4 regions of the Lysinibacillus sp. FSL R5-0849 genome follow, and region 2 is predicted to be linked to each of the others. Evidence: riboswitches for the same ligand, from Rfam matches in the RefSeq annotation. Region 2 holds a riboswitch; each other region holds the start of a gene.

Region 1 (4,219 bases), 900 kb from region 2:
CTATTAAGTTGTGAAACCAACATAAAAAAAAGGCTTGTGTCTAGTAAATAAACACAAGCCTCGCACTATTATTATTGATAGATTTGACTACCTGCCTTTTTAAACTCCGCTGACTTTTCCCTCATACCTTCATGGATGGCTTCTGTTGTATTTAAATCCTTTTCTTTAGCATAATTACGAATATCCTGGGAAATTCTCATGCTACAAAATTTAGGCCCGCACATTGAACAAAAATGAGCCGTTTTGGCTCCTTCTGCTGGCAATGTTTCATCATGATATTCTACTGCACGCTCTGGATCAAGAGAAAGGTTAAATTGATCGCGCCAGCGGAACTCAAAACGCGCTTTTGACAGTGCATCATCCCGTTGCTGTGCACCTGGGTGACCCTTTGCTAAATCTGCAGCATGTGCAGCAATTTTATAAGTAATAACCCCTACTCGAACATCCTCCCTATTAGGTAAACCTAAATGTTCCTTCGGTGTCACGTAGCAGAGCATAGCAGTTCCAAACCAACCAATCATCGCCGCTCCAATAGCAGATGTAATATGGTCATAACCTGGCGCAATATCTGTTGTCAATGGACCTAATGTATAGAAGGGAGCTTCCTTACAAACCTCTAATTGCTTGTCCATATTTTCTTTAATCAAATGCATTGGAACATGACCTGGCCCTTCCACCATTACTTGAACATCATGCTTCCATGCGATTTGCGTTAATTCGCCTAATGTTTCCAGCTCCGCGAATTGTGCTTCATCGTTAGCATCCGCGATTGACCCTGGGCGTAAGCCATCTCCTAATGAGAAGGCTACATCATAAGCTTTCATAATTTCGCATATTTCCTCAAAATGAGTATAGAGGAAGTTCTCTTGATGATGGTATAAGCACCACTGCGCCATAATGGACCCACCCCGAGACACAATACCCGTTACACGGTTTGCGGTAAGAGGGACATAACGTAAAAGGACACCTGCATGAATAGTGAAATAATCTACCCCTTGCTCCGCTTGTTCAATAAGCGTATCACGGTACACCTCCCACGTTAAATCCTCAGCCACACCATTCACTTTTTCTAATGCCTGATAAATTGGTACTGTCCCAACGGGTACTGCAGCATTTCGAATAATCCATTCTCTCGTTGTATGAATATGCTTGCCAGTTGATAGATCCATAATATTATCAGCGCCCCAGCGTGTAGCCCATGTCATTTTTTCGACCTCCTCTGCAATCGAGGATGATACGGCTGAATTTCCAATGTTCGCATTAATTTTCACATGGAAATTACGACCGATAATCATTGGCTCTGCCTCTGGATGATTAATATTGGAAGGCATAATAGCTCGGCCTGCTGCAATCTCTGAACGTACGAAATCTGGGTCCATATTTTCGCGTATCGCTACAAATTCCATCTCAGGTGTAATAATTCCCTTTCTAGCATAATGAAGCTGTGTGACATTTCTACCCTTCTTTGCACGTAAAGGCTTTCTCACCAATTCCGGAAAGACATTTTCATGGATACGTGGATCATCAGCACGACGAAAACCATTATCCTCAGGTTTAATCGTACGTCCTCCGTATTCCTCAACATCCCCTCGCTCTTGTATCCAAGGACTTCTTAAAGCAGGTAAGCCTTTTGTAATATCCACACGAAAGGAAGGATCTGTATATGGTCCACTCGTATCATACACTCGAATCGGGGCATTTTCTTCATCTCCAAAGCTACCAGTCGTCGGACTTAATGCAATTTCACGCATTGGTACTAATATATCTGGACGAGATCCTTCCACATAAACCTTTTTACTTCCTTCAAAGTTAGACATAATCGTAATGTTCTTTTCACTAATTGCTGACATGAGCTACTTCTCTCCCTTAAATATATTTTAGGCAAGGACCGAATCTAGCTCACCCAACAATCAAATAAAATAAATAAAGGCCGAATCCAAAATAATAATTGGATCCGGCCATGAATGTAAAGGGTCTATTGATTGCACGTAATAGGCAATAGCTTCTTAACTTTCCCACGCTGGTATGAGCCAGATCAGGTCCAAAGGGTCAAGAAACCTCTATGCGTTTCCCTCTCAGCCTGACTCATCAGACCCCCCTAGTTAATACTATTCAGTTTGATGCTAGTGTAGCAGATATTGCTAAGAGATGGAAGTTATCATTTAAATATTTTCTATTAGGTAAACAATACATCCGCAATATAAATCACAATCGTGACCGTTATACAACTCACAATGGTTGAGAATAAAACGGTTTGTGCAGCTGTTGACGACTCTACATCATACTCTAATGCTAGACTTGAACTGTTGCGGGATGTGGGAAAAGCACTTGCTATAAATAATGATTGTGCCACAACCCCATCTAAACCCAGCGCATAGATAATGACTAAAGCCACGGCTGGTCCGATAAATAATCGCGTGAAGCAGCTGACGAATACTGTTTTATTAAACATCGTTTTGATCTCCATCTGAGACAATTGGGCGCCTAGCGTGATTAATGCAACGGCAATAAAACCATCTGCTACATGGTCTATTGGTATTTTAATAAACTGCGGAATGCCAATATCAAAATAATTCATGGCCACACCGATTATTAAAGCGTGAATAATAGGCATTTTTATAAAGTCCTTAAAAATCGTCATGCCCGATTTAGTAGAGGAAATTAAATTATATAAACCATACGTATACGTTGTCATGTTTTGAAAGATAACGAGTATAACCTGGATGGCTACACCAATAGGTTGAGTGGCAAAAATCATTTGAGCTACCGGAATCCCATAGTTCCCAGAGTTAATGAGTACTACACTATTTTTAAAAACAGCCGCCTCAGTTTTGGCGAGGCCAAGCCCTTTCGCTAAAAAGTGACTAAGCAGCATTTGACTACCGATAAAAAGTACAACAAACAATCCGACTTCTCCTAGAACAGACAGCTTTATATTCGTCTCATATAAATTAATAAATACAGCGGCTGGCATAAAACAATATGTAATAAGCTGTGATAATGCTTTTAAATTAAAGCGAAATTTCTTTTGTAGAATAGCACCTAGTACAAGTAATACTAAAATAGGTGCGACAATTTGAAAGAAAATCATTCCAAGATACACCATATTGATGTCCCCCCTCCCTTTTAATAGTAGTGTCGATCATGCACTTGGTCAATGACACTTACTTTCATAATTAAAACCGTTGATTTCCACTACGGACGGGGCGCGCCTTGTTCCTATGGTTGAAAAGATTCAAAAAATCAAATCAATGAACGAGAACAATGTACACAATGTAAGAATTACCAAAACTCATTCATTTAGGGCCATGTATGATTAGGCAGCAAAGAATTATTTTTCATGAAGTAAAAATGAAAAAGGAATCGAGCATGAACTTCTCGATTCCTTTTATCAACAGTCTGAGCTACCTTTAGATTTTAGGTAGCCTTTTTCTTTACGCAAGCTTAAATAGATTAACTACCTCTTGCAGTTCATTAGAGATATCATTCATATTTTGCATAGACTCTGCCACTTTTTGCAATTCTGCTTGTTGGTCCATTGCAGAGGCACTTACTTGCTCAGCAGAGGCCGCTGTTTCCTCTGATATAGCCGATATACTTTGAATGGACATAATCGCTTGATTTTTATGCTCTAACATAGTAGACAACTGTGTCATTAGTTCACTAATAGAAGTTGCAATTGCACGTGACAAATCACTATTATCTTTAAAGGCCAATTGCGTGCTTTGTACGGACTCATTTTGAGATTGCATTAAGTCTGCATTTGATGCAATGACTGCAACTGTTTGCTGAGAATTTTCTAAAATACTTTCTACCGTGCTTTTAATAATTTCTGTTTCAGTTTTTGATTGCTCTGCCAACTTTCTTACTTCTTCCGCCACGACAGCAAAACCTTTTCCATGCTCACCAGCTCGTGCAGCCTCAATACTTGCATTTAAAGCTAATAGATTAGTTTGCTCCGTAATGCTTTGAATGGAGGCAATAATTTGATTAATATTGGCAATATTAGAAGCTAGCGATTCCATTTGCTGCTGAATACGGCTGTTCATCTCATTCGTCTCTATATTATGTTCATGTAAACTTAGAACCTCTTGCATGCCTTTTTCTGTTGTCACATTTGTCTTGTTGGATAAATCGTCCATTTCATTCGAAAGCGCAGTAATAGCGTCTATTTGATCCGATAAATCCATCATACGATAGTTCGTTTCTTCAGTATCCT
Region 2 (4,219 bases):
CAAATATTAGCTTTACGTTAACAGCTTATGGTTGGAACGGTTTTGGTCTGAGCACTCCTCTTTGGGCAGTTATTTTACTGACATTAGGTGGAGCCATTGCGCTACATATCCGCTTTCATCACTTTGATATCATGTATCCAAGTGTTTTTATATGGGCTTATATAGGAATCGCTTTACATAATGGTTTTGATGAGCTACTCGTAACAACAGCTGCATTATTTTTATGTGGTGTACTCTTAGTTGGTATTTTATTCATTAAAAAAAATCCTGCCTACCAAAAATAATTTGGTGTGCAGGATTTTTTTGTAATCCTATTCTTCGTCTAATGAAGTAAGGATAATTGGTTTATCTTTTGTAACAATTACTGAATGTTCAATTTGAGCAACAAGAGACTTATCAGGTGTAATGAATGTCCAACCATCACCAGCTTCTACAATATGCTCTGCTTTTGCTGAGATAAATGGCTCAACTGCAAGAACCATGCCTTCTTTCATAATCGTAGAATCCCATGCATCGTAATAATTTAAAATGTGATCTGGTTCATCATGTAAAGAACGACCTAAACCATGGCCTGTTAAATTCATAATAACTGTTAAGCCATTAGCATTCGCTTCGCGCTCTACAGCTTTACCGATTTGATTTAATTTAGAGCCCGCCTTTACCTTTGTCATAGCACGATCAAAAGCATCTTTGGCAACACGACATAGTTTTTCTTTGTCTTCATAGCCTTCACCAACTACAAATGAAATGCCCGTGTCGGCAAAGTAGCCATCTAAAGAGCCTGAAACATCGATATTGACGATATCTCCCTCCTGAATAACACGTTTACCTGGGATACCATGCGCTACTTCCTCGTTGACACTTATACAAGTATATCCTGGGAAGTCATATTCTCCTTTTGGTCCTGAAATGGCACCTGCCTCAGCAAACATTCGACCAGCAATTTCATCTAGTTCAAGTGTTGTGACACCTGGTTTTGTAGCAGCCTTCATCGCTTCACGAATCTCTGCACAAATGCGTCCAATTTTTTTAAAAGCTTCAATTTCTTCTTGCGTTTTTACAATCATGTATAACGTCCCTTTCATCTAATATCTACTCTTTAATATAACATAACTTTTTACGCGTATAACGCTAAACGCTTTAAATATTGTATGCCTGCCTTCTTGGCAAAGTGCTAAGAGCTCTATTCTCTTACGACTACATAAAAAACCCTTCACCAATATGAAGGGGTTGGCATTATGCTTTACGTTGCATTAGTTGTGGAGCCGCTGTGAATAATAACGCTCCCACAATAGCTGTTAATACTGTTGCGGGCAGCATATAGGTACCATTATAAATAATCGAGTAGATCCACGCATTTTGATCGCCGGCATACTCTGCAAAAAATACCGCGCCAGCAGTAGTGTGCGCTGCATATCTCAAGAAGCCTGCAAATACAGTACCTACAATAATATAAAGCGCCATTTTTGTTTTGTTTAGTTGATTTGCTGCTTCCAGTAAAGGTCTGCGTACAATGGCCGCTAACCCTACAACTGTGAAAGCAACACCGTAATCTAATAAACCTTGAAGCCAGTGTACAATATAAGCTCCAAACATGGTTTGCATAACACCTACAAGCAAGCCTGTTGTTAGGCCAGCTACTAGACCCCAGCGAAATGCAATTAACATAATTGGTACCATAACAAGACTAACAGAGCCACCTTGTGCCCATACTTTAAAGGAGACCTGATCGAGCACGAGGCCAATCGCTGCAAATATTGCAATCTCCACTAGCATTAATAGTCTTTTTTTGTCCATACATATTCTCTCCTTTGTTCCGATGTAGGATACAAGAGCAGGAATAGAAATGCGCTGATTTGATTCGCTCTGACACCTTTTTATTCTTAAGAATGAAAAAACGATGTCAGGACAGAGCCTCACATCGTACAAGTGTCGGTTTCTATCCACATCCCTACGCAAGTGTTAGCTTACAGGTTCAAAGAGTCAAGGCATTACGTGCCCAGTCTCAGCTGACATCATCAGCTCCCCTTGTGGTCGTTACATCTGAATTTAATTTGAACACTTTCATTGTACGCAAAGCACGGAATGATTACAACCTCTTCCATACTTAATTTTTGAAACTTTACTGTTTTCCATGCGTAAATATTAAAAAAGGAGGTACAACTATGGAGAACCAAAAAATATTATCTGCTTTTAGTTATCTCAGTATTTTCTTTGCTCCTTTCATCGTACCATTAATTGTTTACTTCGTTACGAAAGATGCTGACATCAAAAGACATTCTATTCGCGCATTAGTGTCCCATCTAATTCCTTTCGTATTTGGGATCTTATTTTTCATTGTCTTTGTCTTTTCTACATTTAGTTTAGACCCCACTTCAAGTAATAGTACAGTCATGATCATTTGGTTCATTTCGTTCGCCATTTACGGAATTGTCTCGCTCGGAATTGTTATATGGAATATTATTCAAGCCGTTCGAGTTATCCGCTAATGTTTCATTTTTAAAATAAACAGGTAGAAGTAATTAAAAAGGAGCTGTGTTTTTGATGAAAGTATCAAAAGTAGTGAAAACCGCTGTTAAATTAGCGCCTATTGTTATACCAATCGTAAAAAAAGGGCTGGCAGCAAAAAAAGGGACAACTTCTACAGTCAGTTCTCGAAAAAAATAAAAGGAGGGCGTATTTCCTTAAACCGGAAATACACCTTCCTTTATTTTATTTCAAAATGTGTTTGACTATGTCCATTCAATGTTTTTTCGACATGTAAAACGGCTGGCATCGCTGATTTTAATTCAGGCACATGAGAGATGACACCAATCATTCGTCCAGAATCTTGTAAATCGATTAATGTGTCTATTGCTTTATTTAATGATTCTTCATCGAGCGAGCCAAAGCCCTCATCAATAAACATGGTTTCAATATGAATATTGCCTTGGAAGCTTTGAATAACATCTGCCATTCCTAGAGCAAGGCTTAATGATGCATTGAACTTTTCACCACCAGATAACGTTTTAACATCTCGTAATTGATCTGTGTAAGCATCATATACATCAAGCCCAAGTCCACTTTGCTTGGCATGCTTTTCAAGCCTGTCTGAACGTCTAAGTTCAAATTGACCGTTAGATAAATGATAAAGACGAATATTGGCTGCCTCTGTAATTTGATCTAAATAATTAATTTGAATATATCGTTCAAAGGACAGTTTTTTCGAATTTTGCCCATTTAATAAGCCATACAGCTCCTTCACTCGACCTGCCTCACTCTCAAGTAAACGAAGCTCTCTCTCTGTTTCTTCTACTTTGTTGATGAAGCTTAGACATGATTTCGCAAATCCATCTATTTGTTGAAGTTGTTTAAAGGCATCCTCATAGGCGATTCTGAGATTTTCCACAGTTGCCTCCATCAGGGCTAAATCTTGCTCCTCTTTCCCTTGTAGATGTTTTTCTCCTTCTGAAATTTGAATTTGTAACGTATGAACATGTAACCTGTAGTCATTGCATGCCTTTCGAAGTTCCTCTAATTGAGTGGCACTTCTTTTCGCAGTTGCATAGTCTTCATAGTACACAAAGCCTGCTTCCTGCATGCTTATTGAAAACTGCTCACGCTTGTCATTCATTTTGAGCTTTAATTCTTCAAAATTCTGTTTGGCGATTTCCACAGCTAGTTTAGCATTACTGGCAGCTTCCTTCGCGGCATGTAAATCATGCTGGCTTTCCTGCCATAATTTTTGTAAATCCATTTTCTGTTTACTAACATCGGTAAGTGTTTGTTTTAATTGCTTTAAGGTTGGCATAGTTGTTGGCATTTGCTTATGCTGTTCTTCTACAATTGCCTGCAGTCTTGTCCAGCCCTTCATCTGCTCAGTTAAATATTCCTCAAGTTTGACTTGTTTATGTTGCAAATGCTCTATTGCTAAACGCTGTTCCTTCTGGTTAATCCTTGTTTGAGCTAACTGTTGATTGATAATCTTTAAGCTAGTAATCTCTTGTTCCATTTTTTCTAAGGAAGCTATTATTTGTGCTTGATCCTGTTGCTTCATCGCGTATGCTTCTATTTGTGTCAGTGCCTCTTGCTGAAGCTGTTGTGCGGATGTTAAAAATGCCTCTTTTTCCAAATACAAACGCTCGTCTGAAGAAGCTTTTCTCCTTAACGTTTCCACCTGAGCAAGCTCAACAATTTCCAATTGCTCATTATGTGTTTGTTGATGAGTCGTACTCCCACA
Region 3 (4,219 bases), 510 kb from region 2:
TTTCCCTAAGAAAGAAGAAGAGCAAAAGCAAGATAAGTTTGCTGATCTTTTATAAATCAAAATTTCAAAAGCCGTCTCAAATAGCTTATTTGAGACGGCTTTTTTGTATAGTTCGCCGAATGCCAATAGAGGTACATTTTACCTTTATTTTTTTTGTATTAAAAATCTAATAACGCACATTCTATATTCACAAGGAGGTGAGAAACATGGCTTCAAACAACAACCGCAGTTCAAACCAGCTTGCAGTACCTGGTGTACAACAAGCACTTGATCAAATGAAATACGAAATTGCACAAGAATTTGGTGTTCAATTAGGGGCTGACGCTTCAGCTCGTGCTAACGGTTCCGTTGGTGGTGAAATCACTAAACGTCTTGTACAAATGGCAGAATCTCAATTAAAAGGTATGCCAAACAACAACAACTAATAAATGCTAACTAAGCATTTATAAACTCAAAACCAGTGACCGTAAAAGGCACTGGTTTTAGTTTGTTTATCAATCATTTTTTTATGCGAGATAAAGACTTAAACATGGATACTGTTTGTTCAATATCCTTACTGTCACAGATAGCAGAAATAACAGCAACTCCGTCAGCACCAGCTTGCAAAACAACATTAGCGTTTGTCCAATTTATTCCACCTATGGCTACAATGGGAAAGTTAGGCTGCAATTTGGAAGCTTGCTGTAAAAAAATTGTGCCACATGGTGGTTGTGCATCACTTTTAGATGTTGTGGCAAAAATAGGTCCAATTCCTACATAGTCCGCATGATGGTCAATAGCCGTTTGTAGCTCTTCCTGTGAATGTACAGAAACGCCAAGGAGCCGGTTTGCCATTTTTTTACGTGCAATGGCAATCTGTTCATCATCTTGGCCAATATGAACACCATCTGCACCAAGTCGAACTGCTAGATCCACATCATCGTTAATGATAAACGGCACACGGTAATGTTGACATCGTTTTTGGCATTGGCGGGCAAATTGCTCATAAGCTAATCCTGTTAATGCATTAGGACCCTTTTCACGTAATTGAAACATAGTAATGCCAGCCCGCAGCCCTTGTTCGAGTACAGCTAAAGGTTCCTGTTGGGAAACATTGCTTGTACCCATAATAAAATAAAGCTGTAAATCTTCACGTTTCAAGTAATTTCACCTCGCAGGCACCTTTATGCAACTGATAAGCAAAATGATTTGTGGGCCCATGACCATTACCAATGTCTAAATCGTGCATAATGGCTAATTGTATAAATTTTTTAGCTTCGATAATAGCTTTTTCAATGGACAAACCTTGACCAAGGAAAGCCGTGATAGCTGCTGAAAATGTACAACCTGTACCATGTGTGTTTTCCGTCGAAATACGAGGAGACTGCATGGAAAATGATTTGTCATTTTTTATAAATACATAATCAATTGCATATAACGAATTGGGTAGATGCCCACCTTTAATGATGACACATTGAACACCTAGTTGGAAAAAGCATTGAGCAATTTCCTCCATATCCGAGAAATGATTTATTTTTCTTCCCGTAAGTGCCTCTGCTTCTGGTATATTTGGTGTCACAATTGTAGCAAGAGGAAGTAAAGACATGCGCATGGCCTCGATAGCCTCTTGCTGCAGTAAGCTTTCTCCACCTTTTGCAATCATAACGGGATCAACAATTAGTGGGATTTTTAAATCGTCAATAATGTGTGCAATACCTTGAATAATTTCCGAGGAATAAAGCATCCCTGTTTTAATCGCAGCAATCGAAAAATCTTCAAGTAATGCATGAAATTGTTTTTCAACAAAGTCAACGTCAATTGGGAAAACCCCTGTTACACCAATTGTGTTTTGAGCAGTTAATGCTGTAATAACGGAGGTGCCAAAAACCCCTAATTCCTGAAATGTTTTTAAATCAGCCTGAATGCCAGCGCCACCGCCACTATCCGAGCCTGCAATTGTCGTTACAATATGCATGATGCCTCACCCTCCTTTGAAAGACGATGTAAGGCATTAAGCAAAGCAATTTGAATATCCCCGATATCCTCTGTAAATGCGGATGCTAACTCAGCTGCTTTTTTATAGTATGTCAGTGTTTCCGCTAATTGGCTATACGGATCATCTCCTGAAGAGAAGGCTGCTCCACATATAGCGCTAAGTAAACAGCCTGTACCCGTTACTTCAGTCATTTGTGAATTTCCACCTGTAATCCATTGGCTCTGCACACCGTCTGTCATAAAATCATGTTTGCCTGTAACAATGACTATACAGTTGTAGCGTTGAGCCAATAGTGTAGCCTCAGTCTCTATGGCAATAAATCCCTCACCACTATCAACACCTTTTTGTTGCCATTCTACATTGGCTAATGCCGCAAGCTCACCCTTGTTACAGCGTATGACTGCAAATTGTATAGCTGAAAGTAATAGGTGTACGGTTTCCTTGCGATAAACTGTGGCACCTGCGCCAACCGGATCTAATATAACAGGAATGGCAAGGGTATTTGCTTTTTTTCCTGCTAACAGCATTGATTCTTTTGTTCGGTCATTTAGTGTACCAATATTGATTAAAAGAGCGTCTGCAATGGCGACCATTTCCTCCACCTCATGGCTATCATCAGCCATGACAGGAGAGGCACCTAATGCCAATAGACCATTGGCTTGGAAATTAGCCACGACATAATTAGTTATACAGTGAATAAGCGGTTGTTGTTGACGAATTGTTTGAAAAATCATTTTAGTCCTCCTTTATTGGTGGACGTAAGCATGCAAAAAAGGCCCTTTTTACGTAAAAATGCACGAAAAAGAGCCTTTCATCTGAAAAAACGATGTTCATTGCTCCCTACGTCAGTATTAACTAACAGGTTCAAAGGGTCAGGTTTTACCTTCTCAACTCTTTATGAGTCCCCCTGCAATCTTGCTTATAGTTGACCAAAATGTACCATACTTTTCATATGTATTCAATAGCAAGTTTTCCTATCGACAAAACGTGACTGATGCCATATAGCTAAGCATGATAGTTGTCATGACTTTACTTAAATCAAGTGTAAACCATTGAAAATACTAGAAAAGGAGTATAATGTGTCTTAACAAAAGGGGGCATTTGCCATGAATAGACAAGAATTAGTAGCACCAGAATGGTATAACATAACAGATGAATTTGAAAAATATGCAAAGGATTCAACTAAAAATGCATTGATTATTTATCATGAGCATTCTGATGTACAATTTATCACCTACGCACATTTACTTGAAAGAGCGAATCAGGCGGCACATGTCTTTACAAAAAGTGGATTAACTAAAGGTGATGTCATTTTAGTGATGGTACCACGCTCAGTAGAAGCATACATTGTCTATATTGCTGCATTAAAAGCGGGTTTAATAATCATTCCAAGCTCTGAAATGCTAAGAACAAAAGATATTGAGTATCGTATTCATCATGCTGATGCTAAAGCTGTTGTAGCCTTTGAGCCTTATATTGAGCAATTTGATCAAGTAGGGAATTTACAAAATATACAGCAATTTGTTATCGGTAATGCACATGAACCATGGCAGCCGTTAGTAGACAAAATGCGAAAGCAACCAACAACTTACATAAGTTCTACACCAACAAAAAGTACAGACCATGCCTTTTTAGCTTACACAAGTGGCACAACAGGTAACCCGAAAGCTGCTGTGCATACTCATAGCTGGGGCTATGCACATTTACGGACAACAGCCCCACACTGGCTAGGAGTACAAGAAAATGATATTGTATGGGCAACTTCAGCACCAGGATGGCAAAAATGGATTTGGAGTCCGTTTCTCGCGATTTTAGGCAGCGGTGCCACTGCATTTGTTTATAAAGGAAAGTTTGATGCAGCAACATATTTAGCATTGCTTGAAAAATTTAAGATGAATGTCTTATGTTGCACACCGACAGAATATCGTTTTATGGCAGCACTTGAAAATTTACAGGAGTATGACATCAGTTCAATTCGACAAGCTGTTTCAGCAGGTGAGCCATTGAACAGTGATGTCATTAAAAAATTCTCAGACACTTTCCATCTACAAGTGCGAGATGGTTATGGTCAGACTGAGAATACACTTCTTGTAGGGACTATGGTTGGTATGGACGCAAGAGTTGGTTCGATGGGTAAACCTACGCCAGGCAATACGGTTGACATTATAGACGATTTTGGCGAGCCAGTTGCTATAGGAGAAGTAGGTGATATTGCTGTTCATCGAGAAACACCTGCACTTTTTA
Region 4 (4,219 bases), 1.5 Mb from region 2:
GCAGTGGATACCATTTTATCTGTTACACCAGGAGGCGGGACAGAAATCTATGGTTCACTTGCAAAAGCATATGAAAACCTAGCAGATATAAAACTGCAACGTAAGCATATTATTCTTTTAACGGATGGACAATCACAGCCAGGAAATTATGAAGATTTAATTGAACAAGGAAAAGATACTGGAATAACTTTATCAACAGTGGCTATTGGTCAAGATGCGGATGCTAACTTATTGGAAGCTCTGAGTGAGATGGGAAGCGGACGTTTCTACAATGTTATCGATGAGCAAACTATTCCTTCCATTTTATCTCGTGAAACAGCTATGATTTCCCGTACGTACATTGAGGATAACCCATTTTATCCAATACTCTATCATGCAGGGGGATGGAATACGCTATTTGCCAATGGCGTTCCACAAATGAATGCTTATATCGGAACAACCGCAAAGCAGGGTGCTACCGTCGTGGCTGAAAGCGAAAAAGAAGATCCGGTGTTAGCACAATGGCAATACGGTCTTGGCAAAACATTCGCATTCACTTCTGATTCAACAGGAAAGTGGTCGGGCGACTGGGCAAGATGGCAAAACTGGGGCACATTTTGGCAAACGCTTATTTCACAAATGCTCCCAAGTTATAATGATGTTGCCTATGATGTAAGAATAGAATCAGATGGGTCCTTTATGATTACAGATCCTACAAATGAAGCAGCCTTTTTAGATATTGTTGCGGTTAATGAAGCTGGTGAAGAGTTAGACACACAGCTTGAAACTATATCAGCCTCTCAGGTGCGTGCTGTAGTACAAGCTGACCCGGGATTAATCTTCTTCCGTATCGCTGATGAAAAGGAAACGATTTATCAGGCTGGATTAAGTGTTCCCTATAGTGCTGAGTATGAACTTCTTCCTGCTAATGATAAATTAATAGAAGAATTAACCGAACAAACTGGGGGTGCTATTTTAAAAGAACCACAAGAAGTGTTCCGTGACTTTACAAAGCAAGGGGCGGATCGTCAAAACATTGCGACATGGCTTCTCCTTGCAGGTATGCTCTTATTCTTTATTGATATTACAATAAGACGCTTTGGCTGGAATTTCCTAACGAAGCCGAAGAAAAAGGAGCAAATTGTAGAGAATCACCCCGTACAGGCAGAAAACACGAACGTGGCACAATTATTAAAGGGTATGAAAAAACGCCAATAATTTAGTTAGATGAAAGCAGTGCGAATTATTTCGCACTGCTTTTTGTATATGCATGGAGACAAATCCTCTAAGTTATATCAACAACGTTATTTAATAAAAAGAGCGGGAATTAAAATATTTTACTAGCACGGTTTTACGCAAACTGCTAGCTACTACAATACCTAAGATTGCTCCAATTGAACTTGATATTAAAAAGGCAGGCATGAAAAATAAGGCCGCTACGGATGTCCCCATAAGTAACTTTGCATAGGGCACTGCTACAAGCGATGCGAGAAGACCAGTGCCGATCACTTCACCCATACCAGCTAGCCACATTTTACTGCTATATTTATAGGCAAGACCTGCGCATAATGCTCCAATAATACTACCAGGAATGGCTAACAGTGAGCCTGTTCCTGTAAGGATACGAATGATAGCCGTAACAAAGGCAACTACAACTGTAGGTACGGGTCCAAGTATAATGGCTCCTATTACGTTAATAGCGTGCTGCACAGGGTAGGCACGAGCAATCCCAGTTGGAATGGAGATGAACGTAGAGCCTGCAACGGCAATCGCTACTAATAAAGCCATAATTGTTAATTTTCGAATAGACATGATAGGTGCGCTCCTTTTCGTTTTAGCCACTAGGAAAATGAAAAAAGCCGCTTCCTTCAAACGACAGGAAGCGGCCTTGCTTATACACTGAAAATAGCAAGAAGCGCCACTTCCCTCCGCTAGCATGAACTAGATCAGGTTCGAAGGGTCCGTATATAACCATATACGTCTCAGCCTTTAAAAGACTCCCCTAGTGGTAAGTATTTTTTAGAAGTGTAACATACTTCAATCAATAGTCAATAAGCTTTGATGATTAGTGTGAATCTGGATGCATAAGCTGTGGTGCCTTTTTCAATGTCCAAATCAGGGCAAGGAAGAAGCAGGCTAATAAGATAATGGCACCAAAAATATAAGGACTATTCATATTCCAGTCAAATAAGAAACCAGCTAAAGCGGGTCCAATCATATTTCCAAGACTCATATAGGCATTGTTCAAGCCGGCTGCAAACCCTTGCTCTGTTTCAGCAAGTTTTGAGATGAGTGTATTAACAGCTGGACGAATTAATGTTGTTGCCGTAGAGAAGATGGTTGCTACAACTAATATTAGTGCAAAACCTGAAACAAATAATATTAAGAAAATAGCAATGGAGGCAATAAATAAATTGACCAAAACTACTTTCATTTCACCAAAGCGTTTAAAGAGTGGCGTTATGATAAACATCTGTACAATTACCCCAAATGCTCCACCAACCACTAGAATGGTAGCAATATCGCCAGGTGAGTAATTAAATTTTTCTGTCACAAATAGTGATAAGGTTGTTTGGAAGTTAGCAATCCCAAATGAGAATACCATCATAATAATTAACATAACAAAATAAGGCATATGTACAGAGCGAGCCATCTGTTTCACCAGATTATCTTGCTTTTGTCTATTTTGCGCAGTATTTGGCTTTGTAGATGGTAATAAAAAGTACGATAAAATAGACGCTAAAATGGCGGCAGCTCCCGCCATGAAAAATGGAAAATGTAAGCTAACCTTTGCGAGGAAACCACCAATTCCAGGGCCAATCATAAAGCCGAACGACATTGCAGCTCCTAACATACTCATTCCTTTTCCGCGTTCTTCATAAGTTGTCACGTCTGCTACAAAAGCCATAATAGGAGGTGCAACAAATGCAGAGCCAAGGCCACCTAAAAAGCGTGCCAAAAAGAGCATCCAAACATCTGTAGAAAGGCCAAAACCGATTTGTGCAAGTCCTGTTAGTATAAGACCGAAAATAATTAAATTTTTCCGCCCATACAGGTCAGAAAGATTCCCAGCAATTGGAGAAAATACAAATTGTGCCAAGGCGAACGTTGCAATAAGCATGCCTAGAACTTGTCCTGCTGCTCCAAATATTCTTAAATATTCCGGCATTACAGGAATAATAATTCCAATACTCCCCATTGCGATAAACATATTAAACATTAATATATACAAAGCCGCCTTATTGGACTTCTGCTGGGTCATCGAAAAACCCCCTTTATGTAATCAAATATAGTACAGTCTATCATAAAGAATTATGGCTGGCTAATAGTTGAGATTGCTGTAACTGATCCAATCGTTAGAATGGTTTTCCAGAAAAGTTTTTTTCTCAGAAAACTTCACAATGTAATAGTATCTAATTGATTAATAAACATGAATAGTTAGGAGAGCGTATGAACTTTTTGCTAGAAGTAATTTTGTTGAAATGAAATAGCGTGATAAAAGTGAATAATATTGTTTAAGATGAAGCTATGATGGGCATATGTATTGGCACGTAGTATCTATGGTCTTTTCTTGGATCTAGAGGTGAAAATGATTGTTAGCTTAAACATAGACCAAAGGGATTATAGGAGAGGGGGCTGCGAAGATGAACTACTACAGGCTACTAGTAGAATTGCTTTCTAAATATAGTAATACAACTGAATGCTTACATAAAAAGGGCGAATTGGTTTCTAGACCAATTCGCTCTTATAAATTATCGAATACTCATTTTAAATTCTAAAAACAGCTCATTATATTTACCTAAGTAATCTGGGCCTAAGTTTTTATAGACCTCTAATGTATCACGTTGCTCTTCAGAAGGGTAATAGCGTTCATCAGCAACTACTTCAGGGTCCATTAAGTCCATCGCAGCGATATTAGGCGTCGAATAGCCAACATAATCGGCATTTTGAGCACCAGATTCAGCACTTAGCATAAAATTGATAAAGGCATGTGCACCATCAATATTTTTTGAGGTTTTTGGTATAACCATATTATCGAACCATAAATTGGAGCCCTCTTCAGGAACAGCAAAGTCCAACTCTTCATTTTCAGACATCATGTCCGCTGCCTGACCAGACCAAGTGAGGGCCACTGATGCTTCATTATTGATCATTAATGGTGTAATTTCATCCCCAATGATCGCTTTTACGTTTGGCGCAAGTGTAATCAGCTTGTCAGTTGCTTCACGCAATTCATCGT

What was found. A riboswitch is a leader RNA that binds a small molecule or an ion and turns the genes downstream of it on or off. The one in region 2 is predicted to bind thiamine pyrophosphate.
Region 1: linked by a shared signal. The riboswitch ahead of thiC (phosphomethylpyrimidine synthase ThiC) and the one ahead of thiT (energy-coupled thiamine transporter ThiT) in region 2 are both predicted to bind thiamine pyrophosphate.
Region 3: linked by a shared signal. The riboswitch ahead of thiM (hydroxyethylthiazole kinase) and the one ahead of thiT (energy-coupled thiamine transporter ThiT) in region 2 are both predicted to bind thiamine pyrophosphate.
Region 4: linked by a shared signal. The riboswitch ahead of thiW (energy coupling factor transporter S component ThiW) and the one ahead of thiT (energy-coupled thiamine transporter ThiT) in region 2 are both predicted to bind thiamine pyrophosphate.

The regions. Positions count from the first base shown of each region.
Region 1 covers NZ_CP152004.1:237,376-241,594, reverse strand. Annotated here, with positions in the region: gene thiC (phosphomethylpyrimidine synthase ThiC) at 72-1,850, opposite strand; TPP riboswitch at 1,996-2,110, opposite strand; gene MKY80_RS01120 (AEC family transporter) at 2,177-3,106, opposite strand; gene MKY80_RS01115 (methyl-accepting chemotaxis protein) at 3,435-4,219, opposite strand, start outside.
Region 2 covers NZ_CP152004.1:4,010,807-4,015,025, forward strand. Annotated here, with positions in the region: gene MKY80_RS19915 (hypothetical protein) at 1-284, shown strand, start outside; gene map (type I methionyl aminopeptidase) at 312-1,067, opposite strand; gene thiT (energy-coupled thiamine transporter ThiT) at 1,237-1,797, opposite strand; TPP riboswitch at 1,932-2,039, opposite strand; gene MKY80_RS19930 (DUF4870 domain-containing protein) at 2,166-2,489, shown strand; gene MKY80_RS19935 (hypothetical protein) at 2,542-2,667, shown strand; gene MKY80_RS19940 (SMC family ATPase) at 2,708-4,219, opposite strand, start outside.
Region 3 covers NZ_CP152004.1:3,496,128-3,500,346, reverse strand. Annotated here, with positions in the region: gene thiI (tRNA uracil 4-sulfurtransferase ThiI) at 1-55, shown strand, start outside; gene MKY80_RS17200 (alpha/beta-type small acid-soluble spore protein) at 207-425, shown strand; gene thiE (thiamine phosphate synthase) at 499-1,140, opposite strand; gene thiD (bifunctional hydroxymethylpyrimidine kinase/phosphomethylpyrimidine kinase) at 1,130-1,954, opposite strand; gene thiM (hydroxyethylthiazole kinase) at 1,942-2,709, opposite strand; TPP riboswitch at 2,796-2,894, opposite strand; gene MKY80_RS17180 (acyl--CoA ligase) at 3,082-4,219, shown strand, end outside.
Region 4 covers NZ_CP152004.1:842,977-847,195, forward strand. Annotated here, with positions in the region: gene MKY80_RS03885 (VWA domain-containing protein) at 1-1,197, shown strand, start outside; gene thiW (energy coupling factor transporter S component ThiW) at 1,288-1,791, opposite strand; TPP riboswitch at 1,886-1,993, opposite strand; gene MKY80_RS03895 (tetracycline resistance MFS efflux pump) at 2,045-3,241, opposite strand; gene MKY80_RS03900 (spermidine/putrescine ABC transporter substrate-binding protein) at 3,732-4,219, opposite strand, start outside.